DNA from 4 places in the Dehalobacter sp. DCA genome. Region 1 is predicted to be linked to each of the others. Evidence: riboswitches for the same ligand, from Rfam matches in the RefSeq annotation. Region 1 holds a riboswitch; each other region holds the start of a gene.
The links. A riboswitch is a leader RNA that binds a small molecule or an ion and turns the genes downstream of it on or off. The one in region 1 is predicted to bind cobalamin.
Positions count from the first base shown of each region.

Region 1 (4,091 bases):
TTTCTACATTATCCACAGAAAGGTAATTGATCTTATCATTTTCCAAAACAAAGACTGGAGGATGGGTGAACAATTGTTTGATCTCGAGGGTGTTGCACATCATTTGACAAATCGTATGGTAAAAGGTCAAGAAATGGACGCCGTCCATAAAGTGAAAATAGAATATGGTTTAGCCTTGCTTCTTGGGGTAATGATTGAATTAGTTCTAACCGTAGGGGTATCTGCAATATTCGGTACCATTGTGTATACGCTCGTGATAATGTTTTCTGCTTTGGCTTTACGGGTGTTTACCGGCGGTTCTCATTGTTCCAGCTACCGGCGCTGTCTGTTTTTTTCCATGGTTTTCTTTACCGGGTTGTCATTGGCTGCCAGATGGATCGCATCTCAAATTAACGTATATCCGTTGATCGAAGTGATCCTTATCCCTGCAAACCTCGGAATTCTTTTTCAGGCGTTTATGCAGACAGCTATCGGCAAGAATTTTGTATTAGCAAGTGACAAGCTGATGCAAAAGATTGGGATCTAATTAAACTATCAAGAGTTTCCATTATCGATGATTATGCAAAAAAGACATGCACGGATTATTTAGTACATGTCTTTTTTATCTTTCTTTGCAGATTTTAGAAGTCTCCGGTGGTAACTGCAGCTTGTTCAAATGTGGCCATTTCATCAGCGACTTTAAGGGCTGCCTCGACCATCGGGAACATCAGGGCGGCACCTGTGCCTTCTCCAAGTCTCATATGGAAGTCAAGTTTGGGTTTAAGCCCAAGCTGATGAAGCGCTAGATGCTGTCCAAGCTCTTCTGAACTATGAGAAGCAATCATATAGGAAGTGGACAGGGGTGCCAGTTTTGCTGCGGTTATTGCTGCAGCAGATGAAATGATGCCGTCGAGAATAATAGGTACACGTTGATAGGAAGCTTCGAGGATTGCTCCAACGAGCGCAGCAATTTCGAGTCCGCCGATTTTAGCCAGGGTGTCAATTGGCGTGGCAGGGTCACACTGATTAATTTCGATTGCGCATTTAATCACGTTTTGCTTATTAATCAGGGCATCATCTTTTAAGCCTGTTCCGCGGCCGGTAACATCCTCAACAGAGTGACCGGTAAACACAGAGATCAAGGCGGCGCTCGGTGTTGTATTGCCAATACCGACTTCACCTGTTGCTAACAGATTAACACCAGAGTCAATCGCATTGGCGGCAATTCTTGCACCTGTCAGTATTGCAAGCATGGCCTCTTGACGACTCATTGCCGGTCCTTTCGCCATATTGTCTGTTCCATTTTTAACCCGGTAGGCCATAAGCTCAGGAGCATCCAACGGGGTGGCAATGCCGATGTCCGTACTGATAACATCTGCTCCGGCATTCCGGGCGAGGACATTGATACCTGCACCGCCATTCAGGTAACTATAGAACATTTGTTTCGTGATTTCCTGAGGTGCAGCACTGACGCCTTCGACGACAACACCATGATCTCCGGCCATAAGCAGGACTGCTTTTTTATTGATTTTTGGATGCGTGGTGCCAAATATGCCTGCGAGCTGTTGTGCTATATCCTCTAAGACACCTAAGCTTCCGAGGGGCTTGATTTTCGCGTCTACACGGCTTTTCATGCCTGCCAAGGCTTCCTGATTGAGCGCTTTGATTCCACCCATCAGTTCTTGCAAGGCAATTTCAAGTTCCTGCTCAGTCGCATTTTTCAGATTTTCCAAACCATGAAATTTTGTAAGGCTGCTCATTTAAAAACCTCCAATTAAATATTTAAAAATAAATAAAACCCCACCACAAATATTCTTGTGGTCGGGATTTTGCCGTCATCACCGCCGCTTTCCATTACCCAGGAAAGACTTTTACCTCTTAGGCAGGCCTCCTGACTCAGACTCAAACGTCCTGAACGCACCTTCCCAGCATACGCCAGTGGATCAGCGGGGACTCGTCTATACAGTGGTGGGTCCGTATCGGATTAGACCGATTTTCCTATTCTCCCCTTAGTGGGGCACCTAAGATTGTATAAATATATTCAACTTCTATTAAGATAACGAAAATCATAAATAAAGTCAAGTCAAATTAATTTTTAAATAATCACTCAATCTGGCAATCGCTGTTAATTAATGGTTATTTGTAATGATCTATGGTATAATACGATTTGCTAAATCATCCAAAGAGATATCGGAGAAAAAATGTTTAAATATGACTTAACACCAAAAGTTTGCCGTATCTGTGACATGATTATCGGTGGCCAACCTGGAGATAATCCGCCTCTGCTGATATCCTCAATGTTTCATAATGGAGACCGTATTCTGGAAAGCCGCCGTGACAGGAAATTTGATCGTGAAAAAGCCCGTTCATACATTCTCAGGCAGGAAGAGCTGTCCGATCAGACAGGGATACCTGCCATAGTAGCTATGACAGCGGTTTCCGCAGATGAGATGAAGGAATATATTGATTTTTACCTTACAATCAGCAACCGCCCTTTTGCTATTGACATTTGGGGCGAAAAAGCGCGTCTTGATGCGGCAGAATATGCTGCCGGTCTTGGTATTCAGGACAAAATTTTATATAACAGCATTACACCCTGGGATAAAGACATGATCGGCCAGGCAGCGGCATTAAAAGAATTGGGAATCAAACACGCGGTCCTGCAGGTCTTTGATGAAACGAACCAGACTCCTTCCGGCAGGGTACAGGCATGCCGTGAAATGCTGACAGCCATTGGAGCGAAAGATTTTGCCTCGGTCTTGATCGATACGACAGTCATGAATCTTCCGTCCATTTCTTTTTCAGCCCTGGCAGGCAAACAAATCAAAGCGGAAACCGGTTGGCCGGTTGGATCAGCTCCTGCTAATGGGACGTATATGTGGAAAGAAAGCCGGGAGATATGGGGTGGGGAAGGCTTTTCTGCCATGAATGCTGCAGTGCATGCAGTATCGGCCGTCCTGTGGAGCGATTTCTTATTTTATGGTCCGATCAAAGCGGCTCCAAGCGTACTGCCTGCTGTAGCGGCAGCTTCAATGATAGTTTCAACTTTGGCTTATGACGAAAGCCAGGAGCTGCCGGCTAATCCTACTCATCCGTTGAATAAATATTTTTATGATTTTGCACAGAAACTGGTAGAATTCGATAAAACCAAATAAAAAACAATTGTCGTAATTTTGTAAGTGAATGTATAGGACAAACAGCTCCTTTCTGAAGTGGATCCTGTTGAGGATACTGCCTGGAAGGAGCTGTTTATATATTTATATATTAGAAATTATTTCTACTTTTTCACAAGGAGTTATTTTTAACTATACCTTACCATATATTGGTACTGTTGCTGTAATCGGATAAAAGTGAGGGCAATAATTTGATTATAAAAGACATATTTGAAACGTTTTTGTCTAAAACACTTTATCAGCTAAAACGGTTAAATGCCAGACAAATATGGGGGATATTCATCGCACTGATCGCAGTATTCATTGGCCTTTATTTCTGTGAGGAGTTATTTCTAAGCAATCCTGTAGGGATAAATATAGATCATCTAGGTGTCTTTGCCCAAATTCTTCAAGCACCCGTATTTCAAGCGATAAGAATCGTCTTATATATTTTATTATGGTTATTAATGATTAAGCTGCCGTTTCTAAGTTTTAAAACGATTGGCATTAAAACACCTTACGGAGAGCTTAGCATGGAGGCTATATTGTCTGAGTCTGCCGTTATTAAAAATGCCATGCTGAATGAAGTCAGTGTTGCCTTGATGGGGATATTAAGAATCTTAAATAACGCATCGATAATGGAAATGATTGAAGATATCAAAAACATTGGAAAAGAAATTACGGATCCATATTTTATTAAAAGTATAACAAAGGTAATCAATATCCAATTTAAACTATATACTATTAGAAAGACACACTGCAATTATCTGATTGTATCTGAAGAGATTGCCTCATATAATAAAGTACCGATTGTGAATAGAGCCACATTAAAGGAGCTGGCTCAGGAATCGATTATTAATAAGGACTTTAGGATCAGCGACGACGCATCAATCATGGCTGTTCCCTTATTCTTTAGAAGTGAGATATGCGCCATCATCTACGTTCAAAGCGAAAAGTATC
Region 1 is NC_018866.1:634,579-638,669, reverse strand. It holds gene DHBDCA_RS03120 (accessory gene regulator B family protein) at 62-526, shown strand; gene cobT (nicotinate-nucleotide--dimethylbenzimidazole phosphoribosyltransferase) at 621-1,739, opposite strand; cobalamin riboswitch at 1,843-2,019, opposite strand; gene DHBDCA_RS03110 (tetrahydromethanopterin S-methyltransferase subunit H family protein) at 2,181-3,134, shown strand; gene DHBDCA_RS03105 (hypothetical protein) at 3,344-4,091, shown strand, end outside.

Region 2 (4,091 bases), 140 kb from region 1:
CTGCCGGATGAATTTACTGCCGTAAAACTGCTGCCGTTGGCCGTCGAATCAGAGTAATGAAATTCATGCGCATTGATCTTGCCGCCTTTGTCGCACAGCAAGTTGTCCTTTTGCGCCGTCAGTGTAATATAACCGAAACGGTTCAGTTTATCCGTCAGTACAGCATCCCCTTCTAAATACCCTGCCATTGGATAAGGTTTGCCGTCCTTGTCAGCAATACGTTCCAATAAATACATGAACCCGCCGCACTCAGCTATACAGGGAGTATTATTGGAGAGAACATGCCTGATGCTTGCCAGCATCGATGTATTCCTGGCCAACTGTCCGGTATATAATTCCGGATAACCGCCGCCGAGAATCAGTCCGTCACATTCCGGTACAGCTTGATCATCAAGCGGACTAAAATACTGCAGTTCCGCTCCCAATGTTTCCAAAAGGTCGAGGCTGTCCTGGTAATAAAAACAAAAGGCTTTATCTCTGGCTACGGCGACTTTAACAGCAGAGATTCTCTCGATCCCGGCCTCATGATAGTCTATTTCTGCGGCCCTGCCTGCAATACGCAGCAGCTGTTTCAGATCAATGGATTCTCTGGCCTGTATGGCCAGTAATTTCATTTTTTGCTGCAAGTCTTCCACTTCCGATGCTGTAATTAATCCAAGATGCCTGCTTTCCAGCGCGCATTCTTTGAGTTTCGGAAAGTAACCGACCGCCTGGATATCCGTCTCTTTTTCGATCATTTCCTTATACTGCGGGTATAGGGAAGGTGTAAGATTATTCAGAATAACGCCCTTGATCCCGTTGTCCGGTCTAAAATGGCAGAAGCCTTGGATCAAGGCTGCAATTGAGATTGCTGAACCGGCACAATTGACAATAAGGATAACAGGCGTTTGCGTTACTGCAGCCAAATGGTAAGAACTTGCCACGGTACTGCCAATGCCTAGCCCGTCATAATAACCCATTACTCCTTCTAAAACAGCGATTTGCGACTGTTCGGAATTCTTGACCAGCAAATACCGGCATACCTCTTCCGATAGCATAAACAAATCCAGATTCCGTGATTTTGTCCCAATGACTTCGGTATGAAACATCGGATCAATATAGTCCGGCCCACATTTAAACGCAGCAGGATTAACTCCTTGCTCCAGAAGGGCTTGTAACACCGCACAAGTAATTGTGGTCTTGCCGCTGCTGCTGCCTGCAGCAGCAAACATAATACGTGGAATAACTGCTTTCATGACTTGTTCTCCGTTTCTATCGAAGCTATCAAAGCTGAGATGGTCCGTAGACATCGCCGCTCCTTGCCGTCCATGGCATCGCGGCATTCGTCCATCCATGGACATCAAAAAACCTCTCTAACCGGCGGTTGGAAGAGGTTTTACTTACACAATCTGCAAACAGTCTAAAACACTTCTGCACGATTCGTATGCTACACCTTTCATCCTCCGTGAAAACAGTGCAAAATGGCTCAGGCAGGTCTTCCGACTCGGTTTCAAAGCAAATTCAGCCTTCCCATTGTAAACAGTGGCAACTTTGAATTTGCTCCACCTTACGGCGGCGGGACCGTACAGGTATTTCACCTGTTTCCCTATTATTGCAAAATGATGCAACCTAAGCGATTACATTATATCAGAAGACGCACAACGTGTCCACCCGCAATCTGCGGAACAGTATATAGCCTTCTCCTTGCCTTCTCCCTACATGATATTTGATATTTTCACAGACACGGCCTTGCTCTTCCTCCCTCCTTTTGATACGCTAGGAAAAAAGAACAGCAATCCACGGAGGTACCCTCTCATGTCTTATTCTCTTCCAACCGAAATCATTTCAGCCCAAAACCTGACGAAACGGTTCGGAGATTTCACTGCAGTTGACACGATCTCTTTTACTGTCCGGCAAGGAGAGTGTTTTGGACTTCTTGGTCCAAACGGCGCCGGCAAAACGTCCCTAGCCAGAATGGCTTTTGGCTTGTCCCCGAGAACAGAGGGCCATCTGACGGTTTTCGGTCAGGATATTTCGGAGCATTCCCGGGAAATTAAAGCACGTCTCGGTGTTGTTGCCCAGGAAGACAACCTTGACCCGGAACTGACGGTTCTGGAAAACCTGCTGGTCTATGCCTCCTATTATCGTCTGCCGCGTAGTATAGCCAGGGAACGGGCTTTTGAAATCCTGGACTTTATGGATCTTCGAAGTAAAGCCAATGCGGTCGTCGACGAGCTGTCCGGCGGCATGAAACGTCGTCTGACAATTGGACGAGCGTTGATCAACCGTCCGGAGCTATTGATTCTCGATGAGCCAACCACCGGGCTTGATCCATACGCCCGTCATATGGTCTGGCAGCGTCTGCGGCAATTAAAAGAAAGCGGTACGACCATGCTGCTGACAACACACTATCTTGAAGAAGCCAGTCATCTCTGCGACCGACTGATCATCATCAATCAGGGAAAAATTCTCGAGCAAGGTGTACCGGAAGATCTTATTGATAAGCATGTCGGGCAATATGCGCTGGAACTCGGGGTAAGTCCGGATATGCAAAATAAGCTCCTGCACTGGAGCTCTGAGTGGCTGAAATCTTTTCAACAAATTGGTGATGATCTGGTCCTCTATTCTGATAACGGACCAGCCATGGCTGACAACCTGAATCAAAGAATTGCCGGTGAACACCTTCCTGTCAGCTATCAGCGCCTGAGACCGACGAATCTCGAAGATGTTTTTCTGAAACTGACCGGCGAAACGCTTCATGGTGTCCGTGGCGGGTTTGAGAAATCATATGAAGACCGCTGATGATATGGAGGATAAGAGGATGAAAATAGTTAAACCTGATCTTAATCCCGTACTGACCTTCAAGGTATTTCTGCGGAATCTGAAGGTTTTCGGCAAAACCTGGAAAGCCAATTTGATGTTTAATTTTCTGGAGCCGCTGCTTTATCTCTGGGCCATGGGCTTTGGTCTGGGCGTTTATATTACGCAGATCAACGGGCTTTCCTACCTTGATTTTCTGGCTCCGGGGCTGATCGCATCTTCAGCGATGTTTGCTGTGACTTATGAAATGACCTACAACAGCTATACACGGATGTCCAAGGAAAAAATATTTCACAGCATGGTTGTTACGCCGGTAAGCATGGACGACATCGTCCTCGGCGAAATCCTGTACGGCACGTTCAAAGGCGTTCTTTACGGTGCGGTTTTCTCTATTGTCGTCGCTTTGTTCGGCATCGTCCGCTCCCCGTATGCCCTGCTCATCTTTGTCCCACTGATCCTCATGTCCGTCATCTTTTCCAATCTCTCTTTAATTTGGACGAGTCTCGCTCCCAATTATGACTCTTTCGGCTATTTCTTTACGCTGCTGATTTCTCCAATGTTCCTGTTTGCCGGGATCTTTTTTCCGATTGAAAGCCTGCCCGCCGCCATTCGTTTTCTTCCGTGGCTGACGCCGCTGTACCATGCAGTTGAAACGGTGCGTCCACTGGTTCTGGGACAGGTTACTTCGTCAATCATCGGCCATATCATCTGGCTCTTAGCCGTTACGCTGCTGACGTTGCCTTTCCCGCTGGTCATGGTAAAAAAGAAGCTTATTCAATAAACGAACTCTTTTTGGATTTTGGGGATCTAGACGGTTGCAACTCTCCAATAAATACAGGCAATCTTCCCTGTGACCGTTTCTCTGATCAGCCCGTTCTTTTCTTTGCTTTGGATATAATTCCTGATGTCCGCTTTTTGCTCATCAGTCAAATCTGTCTTCATGCCAAGTCTGGTGATGTAATGACGGTTCGCTTCATCCAATGTGCGGACACTTTCCCTTGCTGTCTCAATATAGGTAATTTCAGGATAAAGTTTTTTGAGCCAGAGAATATTGAAACAGCAGTACAATCCTTTGTTGCCGTATACATCTTCCTTATGGGGTGGAAGAAACCTACGTTTCAGTTCGTCACTGATAGGGTCGTGCCGTTCGATAAAATGACTTAAAAAGCAGTACCTGCTGCTTGCCGCAATCATCTTTTCGAGGCTTTCCCTGCTCCCAATGCCGGGAGACATAATCGCCGTTACCAGGCTGAATTTTTGTTTCCACAGTCTTGCGGACAAGTCGTCTTGCA
Region 2 is NC_018866.1:778,040-782,130, forward strand. It holds gene DHBDCA_RS03680 (cobyrinate a,c-diamide synthase) at 1-1,235, opposite strand, end outside; cobalamin riboswitch at 1,451-1,627, opposite strand; gene DHBDCA_RS03685 (ABC transporter ATP-binding protein) at 1,795-2,781, shown strand; gene DHBDCA_RS03690 (ABC transporter permease) at 2,801-3,580, shown strand; gene DHBDCA_RS03695 (class I SAM-dependent methyltransferase) at 3,607-4,091, opposite strand, start outside.
Region 2: it holds a riboswitch for cobalamin, as region 1 does, so the genes downstream of both, DHBDCA_RS03680 (cobyrinate a,c-diamide synthase) here and cobT (nicotinate-nucleotide--dimethylbenzimidazole phosphoribosyltransferase) in region 1, are expected to answer to the same signal.

Region 3 (4,091 bases), 670 kb from region 1:
GCCGGCAATGGCTGCACGTTTTTTCTGGCCAAAACTGAGGCTGTGTGTGGGCTTGTCTTTCAGGTGGGATATCCCGGTTCTCTTCATGGCTAGATCCACCCTTCTGCGGACTTCCTCCTCAGGCAGCTTCAGGTTCATCGCGCCAAAGGAGATATCCTGATAGACACTGGCTGAAAACAACTGCTTGTCCGGATCCTGAAAAACAATGCCAACAGATTTTCGAAGCTGTTTGAGACCTTTTATTGAATAATCCAGCGGCAAGCCCTTGAATAGGACTTCGCCGCCTGACGGCTTATTGATGCCGTTAAAGGAAAGCAGCAACGTTGATTTTCCAGCACCGTTGCTTCCGAGGACTGCCGTCGTTTTCCCCTGTTTAATCCCGAGTGACAGGGCCTTTAAGGCCTGGGTTCCATCACTGTAGATGTAGTGGAGATTTCTGACTTCCAAGATATTTTTAGCCTCCACGTTTTCAATCAAGCCATTTTCGGCCATTATAGCAAGCCTCCTGTCAATTGTTTGGAAAACAGCGCAACTGCAATCAGGAATAGGTTAATCAGCACAATCGGAATATATTCTGTCCAATGAGTCTCCGCCTGCTCATGGATCACACTGAGCTCACCATCATATCCCCTGGCTTCAAGCGCAATATACAGTTCATCCGCCCTTTGATAAGACCGGATAAAAAGTGACGACGCCAGAGCCGCCAGTGAACGGTATCCGGAAGAAAGCCCCGCATAGCCCAAGCGGGAATTCTGCGCCGTAAACATGGTGTCTGCCGTTTCCAAAAATACAAAGATAAACCGGTAGATCAGTCCCATCAATTCAACCATCAGTCTTGGAACTTTAAGCTTCCGAAGAACTGCCAGCAGGTCTACCATCGGTGTACTCAGCGATAAATAATACAGACAGGAAACCGCGCCAAGCGCTTTAAAAAACAGATTTGCCGCACTTAGAATACCGGACTGCGACACCCCGATATACATGCCAAATGCATATACAGAGAATACAAAAACATCTTTGTCCCCTGAAACATTGACCGCAATGGTTAAAACGCCGATCACTAAAAAGGAAAGCGGGACAAGCATCAGTCTAATAAAAATTCCAACAGGTGTACCGCCTTTGCAAACGGTATACCAACCCATTATCAGGAGCGTCAAAATTGACACCGCAACGGATTCAGCCCAGAGACAGACCCCCAAAACCAAAATGGCTAAGACTAGCTTTTGCAATGGATTTGTCTGTTTAAGTTTGGATAAATAAGCGTATTTATCGATGTAAATCATTGTTTACCGGTTCTTCCTTTTTCTTACGACCCCGCAGATAACCTAACCCGTAGCCCAAAACACCTGCTCCGACGGCTGCCTGAAGCGCAAACAACAAGCTTTCAATTTCTCCGCTGGGCGGCTCCCAAATCGGTGAGAACCAGGCTTGGTAATTCCCGTTAAGTTCTGTTATAGCTTGTTCAGCTTGGCTGTCAGCTCCAGCAAATTCCGCATTTTTTTGCACAATGAGGGGTATAACGGCAAGCGCTATGACAATCGTAATTAAAATAATATTTGTTATGATAACCCGATTTTTATTCTTCGGTTTCATCGTTTCTACAGACATTTTCAGACCCCCTTTGAAAGTATTTTTAAGTCTTTAAGCTCATCCCCGGCATAGGATGAAATCGCCTTAAATATTAGCACTGTCAAAATACCTTCACTGATCGCCAATGGTACTTGCGTTAAGGCAAAAATACCTAAAAACTTGGTTAGTGACGCCATAACGCCGCCTGTTTCAGCAGGAAACGCCAGTGCAAGCTGTATCGATGTCGTGACGTAAGTAAATAAATCCCCAAGTGCGGCAGCGAGAAACACAGCAAGCCACTGCGGTCCATTTGCTTTCTTCACAATTTTATATGTAGCAAAAGCTATCAGCGGCCCCACAATTCCCATCGAAAAAGTATTTGCCCCCAACGTTGTCAATCCCCCATGAGCCAGTAAGATGGCCTGAAACAGCAGTATGATCAAGCCAATTACCGCCATCGCGGTCGGTCCGAACAAGATAGCGCCAAAGCCAACTCCTGTAGGATGTGAACTGCTTCCTGTAACGGAAGGAATCTTCAGGGAAGACAAAACAAAAGCAAAGGCGCCTGCCATCGCCAAAAGCATTAATGTTTTGGGATGCTCTCCAACGGTTCTTCTGATAGAGAAAAAACCAGCTAGAACAAAAGGTATTGCCAAAGCACCCCAGGCAATACACCAACCCGCAGGAAGGAAACCCTCCATGATATGCATGGCATATGTCTGCCGGGGCAAGAACATAAACATAAGTACGAGACCCATTATCCAAATCTTTTTATTTATCATCGTCAAACTCTCCTATATAAGATATGAAACAAAAAACCTCTCAACATCTTACGTCGAGAGGCTCATATGCTAGGAAGTTTTCCTCGGTCTTGCACATAACATCCCCCTCTCTATCACTCGTAGAGTATATGGTGAGACACTAAAACAGGTAGGTCTTCTGGCTTAAGCATCATCGATCTTCAGACCTTCCCAGTTTCCCAGTGGTATACCTGAAGAACTCCACTTTCACAGCGGCGTGACCGCGCGGGCTTCTACCCGACTTTCCTTATTCATTGAATGATGTGCATATCAGCATATCAGATTATTAGCTTCATTCAACACCTGTTCTGTCTATTCAGTTTTAATCCTGATTCATTATATCGCTCTTTCGACAAGGAATCAATATTATTTTTACTTTAGCCTTGAACATATTAATTGAAGTATCTTTACCTCCATCAATTCTATTTGTGGTAGGGTTCACCTTTGCTGATCTTGCACGCCCGGTAAATCTGCTCCAGCAGGACAAGCCTGATCATCTGATGCGGAAAGGTAAGCTTCGAGAACGACCACCGGTAATCGGCGCGTTTTCGGATTTCATCTGCCGTACCGAGAGATCCGCCGATCACAAAAGTGATCCGGCTCTGGCCCGAAAGTCCTTTTTCATCAAACAAAGCGGCAAGTTCGGGTGAAGAAAGTTCCTTTCCCAGAAGATCCAGCAAAACCACATAATCCTGAGGTGAAATTAATTTAAGGACCTTTTCAGCTTCTTTTTGTTTTACTTTTGCTTCGTCGACAGCTGATGCCTTTTCGGGGCATGGTTCGTCCTCAACTTCAATCATCTCAAGCCGGATGTACGCGCCAAGACGCTTGGTGTATTCCTTCAGCCCTTCTCTTAAATAATTTTCTTTGATTTTCCCTACCGCCAGAATTTTGATCTGCAGCATGTTTTCCCCAACTCCAGTCACTATGTCTGCGTCCAAATATTTGCAATCAAAAACTTGAAGGTTAAATCTCTCTAATATTGGATTATTTACAATGAAAATTTTTTTCAAAAGTGTCAATAATATTGATGGAGGTGAAAAAAATGAGCAGAACAAGTGAAAGCAAAAAAAAGCTGCTGCAGAATCTAAAAATGGAGGCTGCGGCTGAAATCGGCCATCTTGATTTTGTAAGGGAAAATAACGATCACTATAAAGGCGATGTTACTGCCAGGCAGAATGGTCTGGAAGGCGGCCCGATCGGCGGCCAGATGGTCAAAAAAATGATCGCCTATGCCGAACAACAGATGAAACAGAATAACGGACTCATTTAGTATTCCTAATCTACTTTAATAAATATTCAAAACTTCTTCAGCGTACAATACTGAAGAGGTTTTTTGTTAAATAATCTTTTGTTCGGAATACGACTGCTCTGTACCCTCTTCAGTGTTATGCAAAGCTGCCGCTCCCTCGCCAAGTGTAGATTGAATTTGCTCGGCGTTGTTATTCATTTTGTTTTTATCGTTTGTATTGGCATTATTGACTGCTTCCGCCTTCTCCATATTTTTGAAAGCGACTGAAAGCATCAATTTAATTCTGTTGATTTGATTCACCTGGCTGGCACCCGGATCGTAATCGATAGGCACAATATTCGCCAGCGGATAGCGCCGTTTAAGTTCGCGGACCATCCCTTTACCCGTGATATGATTTGGCAGGCAGGCAAACGGCTGCAGACAGGCGACGTTCGTTGCTCCGCTTTCTATCAGTTCCAGCATTTCTGCGG
Region 3 is NC_018866.1:3,030,094-3,034,184, forward strand. It holds gene DHBDCA_RS14440 (ATP-binding cassette domain-containing protein) at 1-492, opposite strand, end outside; gene cbiQ (cobalt ECF transporter T component CbiQ) at 492-1,283, opposite strand; gene DHBDCA_RS14450 (energy-coupling factor ABC transporter substrate-binding protein) at 1,267-1,608, opposite strand; gene DHBDCA_RS14455 (energy-coupling factor ABC transporter permease) at 1,611-2,351, opposite strand; cobalamin riboswitch at 2,481-2,659, opposite strand; gene rlmH (23S rRNA (pseudouridine(1915)-N(3))-methyltransferase RlmH) at 2,792-3,271, opposite strand; gene DHBDCA_RS14465 (alpha/beta-type small acid-soluble spore protein) at 3,415-3,642, shown strand; gene DHBDCA_RS14470 (2-hydroxyacyl-CoA dehydratase) at 3,709-4,091, opposite strand, start outside.
Region 3: it holds a riboswitch for cobalamin, as region 1 does, so the genes downstream of both, DHBDCA_RS14455 (energy-coupling factor ABC transporter permease) here and cobT (nicotinate-nucleotide--dimethylbenzimidazole phosphoribosyltransferase) in region 1, are expected to answer to the same signal.

Region 4 (4,091 bases), 540 kb from region 1:
TGTATCTGTTTTAACGGCTACAGACCCCAACGGTAACGTTTTAAAAGTTCGGGTTGTAGGGTATGCTACGGAAACACCATCCTATATTCATTCAGTTTTAAGTGGGGATTTTCTAAAACAATTTATAGGTAAATCTGTAGATGAACCGCTGGAAATTGGCCGGGATATCGACAGGGTGACCGGCGCTACGCTTTCATCGAGAGGGATTACCAATGCAGTCCGCCAGGCTAGTCATGGGTTGGGCAGAAACCAATTTGCCTTGAATATCTCCGAACCCTCGGAAAATATTCATTTGGGGACCAAAGAAATAGGTTTGGCTTTATTAATACTTGCAACGATTATTGGGGTGCGTTTAAAAATCACTAAGCTGCGGTGGCTAGTTCTTATATGCAGTATATTTTTTACAGGTTTCTGGTTTAATTGTTCAATTTCGCTTGCGAACATTGCCAGTGGATTAATGGGATTTTTCCCAGCTTTTAAACAAAATCTTTTTTGGTATATTTTGATCGTCGGGATTCCATTAATTATTTTCTTAAGCGGGAAGAATCTATACTGTTATTGGTTATGTCCTTTTGGAGGAATTCAAGAGATACTGGCAAAAATCGGAGGCGGAAAACTAAAATGTAATCATCATGTAGCGACATGGCTGCAAAAGATTAAATACATGTTAGTTTGGATCGTACTGATTGTATGCTTTTGCTTGAAATCACCAAGTGTAGGAGGTAGTTATGAGCCTTTTGGAGTCCTGTTCGGATTTCAGGGGGTGAGTGTGCAATGGATACTGCTCAGTATTATCCTGGTTGTATCGCTGTTTATTAGAAGATTTTGGTGTTTATATTTTTGTCCGGTCGGGGTGATCAATGAAATCATCATGAAAGTAAGACGGTTCGTAAATTCCCTTTTCCAAAAGAAACAGGAACAAGGTATTCTAACGAATAAAGGAAGGTCACTATGAGGCACCTTGGCTTTAAGGAAATATTTTTCTGTACTTTGACAGCAATCATCTTATTTTTAGTTATGATCTTAGTATTTAGCAACATAGAACAACTCTTATAACCATTCACCAGCGTTAATTAAATTGACGCTCGTCGTTAGATGTCCATTATCTGCATACTGTATCCACGAAGAAGAACAATAATATATAATCAAGGTAGGGTAGTTCTGTCTGTCCGTGTCTCTAATTACCAAGAGACTTAGGTAGGACAAGGAAACATAATTACATTTTCACACATTAATTAGTCTAAATACAAGGCTAAGTACAAGGGAGTGTAATCATGAGTGATAATGATATACCGTGGCTGAAACACACAAAATTATTCCGGTCGCCAATAGATGGATGGAAGAAAGTTTTTGCGGATAGAGAAAGATTGTTATATCCCAAAGGAAGCATTATTATTAAACAAGGCATTACGATTGAGAAGCTATTATATATTTTTACAGGGACGGTTGAATATTCGAAAGTTGACGAAGAAGGCAATGAGGTTCTCATTGATGTCTTGGGTGCAAATAATTTATTTATGATTGCTCCATTGTTTACCGGTATTCCCCCTCTCGGTTCATTTACGGCTGTTGAAGACACAGTAGCAGCTGCAATTTCAATTCAGGAAATGAAAAGCTTGATGAAGTCTGATTTTACGCTTACTGAAGAGTTGCTCTACGACCTTTCAATGAAAAGTAATAACCACATAAAACGGCTGCAAAAACATTACGCTTACAAGGTAGACCATAGAATTATCGAAACTTTGTGTGCACTTGCTGATCAACAAGGGATGCGATTATTTATCAATCAACAAGGTTTGGCTGAACTTGCAGATACAACAAGAGTAACGGTATCAAAATTATTTCGCGATTTGAAATCTGAGAACATTATACGGCCAATATATGGAGGGATCATTATACAGGATTATAGCCGTCTAAAAAACTGGCAGAAACATATTTAAAGATCTGTAATTAAGACCAGCTAGTATTTTCTCCTGATGTCATACGGATATAATGTTAGGGACGCAATGAATTTATTATTGATTTGATGAAGAAAAGATATTTTAGGAGGTTATTAAATGCCAACTTATGACTTTATTTGCGAAAAGTGTGGTCACAAGTTTTCTGTTTTTTGTAGTGTTAGTTCAAGAGACAAACAAGTATGTCCGCAGTGCGCTGATGATAAAATAAGTCAGCGGTTTACAACGGTTAATACCTATGGAGTTAAAGGTGGTAAAACCTGTTCATCTGGGAAATGCGGTTCTGGCTGCAAATGTTAGGATCTGCACCATCTTTTCTCTTGACTTTTCTCCAATTTCATTTAGAATAATACGTAATAATCATATATTCTTTTTGGTGTCTCTTATGGAGAAGAATAGGGAATCAGGTGCAAATCCTGGACGGACCCACCGCTGTAAATAGTTGTGATGACTGTACAATGCCACTGAGAAATTGGGAAGGCACAGAAGTCGGTTAAAACTATGAGTCAGAAGACCTGCCAATAAAGATATCGTAATGAAGCGACGGTAAAGTTTCAGTTTGAGAGTTAGTATCTCTCAAAACTGGAACTTTTTTTATTTTGCATGCATGTAGTTTACATGTATATAGTTTACATTTTTATATGGAGGCTTTCATCCGATGGAACCTGCGGTACAGCTTAAAATAGAATCTCTTACTTTTCCGCCTGAGACAAAGAAAGTGTTAAAAGATATCGACTTAACCATCAATAAAGGAGATTTTATCGCCATTACAGGGGAAGCGGCATCGAGAAAATCGATGTTGCTCCATAGCATCACCGGAGCAGCGCCTCAATTTTTCAATGGGCAGTTAAACGGCACCATTAGGGTCATGGGGCAAGATATCCATGATATTCCCCTGGCCAAAATGTGCGATCACATCGGCTATATGATGCAGGAGCCGCAAAATCAAATTGTCAGTATCACGGTAGAGGAAGAAGTGGCTTTTGGTATTGCCAATATGGAACTTCCTTGGGAGGAAATGAAGAACAGAGTCAAAAAAACGTTGCAATTCGTTGGACTGGAGGGTTTTGAACAAAGAAATACGGATGGACTGTCCGGCGGACAAGCCCAAAGAGTGGTATTGGCAAGTGTTCTCGCTATGGAAACTCCCATTCTTGTTTTAGACCAGCCCACCGCAGAATTAGACTTAAAGGGAAAACAAGACCTCTATTCTCATATCGGTTTTTTAAATAAAGAAAAGGGAGCTACCGTGATTATGGTGATGGACCGGGCCTGTGATATTCTCCCTTATACCAATCGTATTCTTATCATGGCTGAAGGAACAATCAAAGAAGAATGCAGCCCTGATGACTATCAGAAACGTTTAAATAAAACAAGGCCAGCAAGAAACATTACGGCAGCAAATGAAAAAATAATTGAAGTGAAGGATCTATCCTTTACCTATAAAGGAGATTTTAAGGGATGTGAAAAAATCAATTTAGCCATTAATCAAGGGGATTTTATTGGGTTGATTGGACTCAATGGTTCAGGGAAAACGACGCTCTTAAAGTTAATGGAAGGTTTGCTTGTCCCGGATGCTGGTGCGATTCAGATATTTGGCAAACCCCTGACCAAAAGAAATTTAGCAACCATACGCAGTCAAATAGGTTTTCTGTTTCAAAACCCTGATCTTCAAATCTTTACGAACACAGTAAAAGACGAGGTAGCTTTTATTTTAAGAACAAGAAAACTGCCGGAAGAGGAAATTGAAGAGAAGGTGAATGGAATTTTAGCTGAAGTCGGGCTGTTGGCATACGCCGATATTCATCCTCATAGGCTCAGCCGCTGCCAGCGTCAGAAACTGGCAATTGCCTCTGTTTTAGTAGGAGGTCCCGAGATTATCATGGCTGATGAACCAACCTCAGGCTTAGATGAAGAACAAAGTACTCTGATCATGGAGCTGCTTTCTGCATTTCAGCAACAAGGTAAAACGGTTATTCTCGTTACCCATGACCTGAGTTTGGCCAAACAATATACCAATCGAATCATGGCGATGCATAAGCACCATCTGGCATTGGATATTGCGACCCCAAAAATTGGTTCTTTTGAAAAAACATTGAAGGACATCGGATTAGATTTTCAGAAGGAGGGCAT
Region 4 is NC_018866.1:1,173,578-1,177,668, reverse strand. It holds gene DHBDCA_RS05495 (4Fe-4S binding protein) at 1-955, shown strand, start outside; gene DHBDCA_RS05490 (Crp/Fnr family transcriptional regulator) at 1,275-1,940, shown strand; gene DHBDCA_RS14855 (FmdB family zinc ribbon protein) at 2,058-2,258, shown strand; cobalamin riboswitch at 2,316-2,496, shown strand; gene DHBDCA_RS05480 (ABC transporter ATP-binding protein) at 2,617-4,091, shown strand, end outside.
Region 4: it holds a riboswitch for cobalamin, as region 1 does, so the genes downstream of both, DHBDCA_RS05480 (ABC transporter ATP-binding protein) here and cobT (nicotinate-nucleotide--dimethylbenzimidazole phosphoribosyltransferase) in region 1, are expected to answer to the same signal.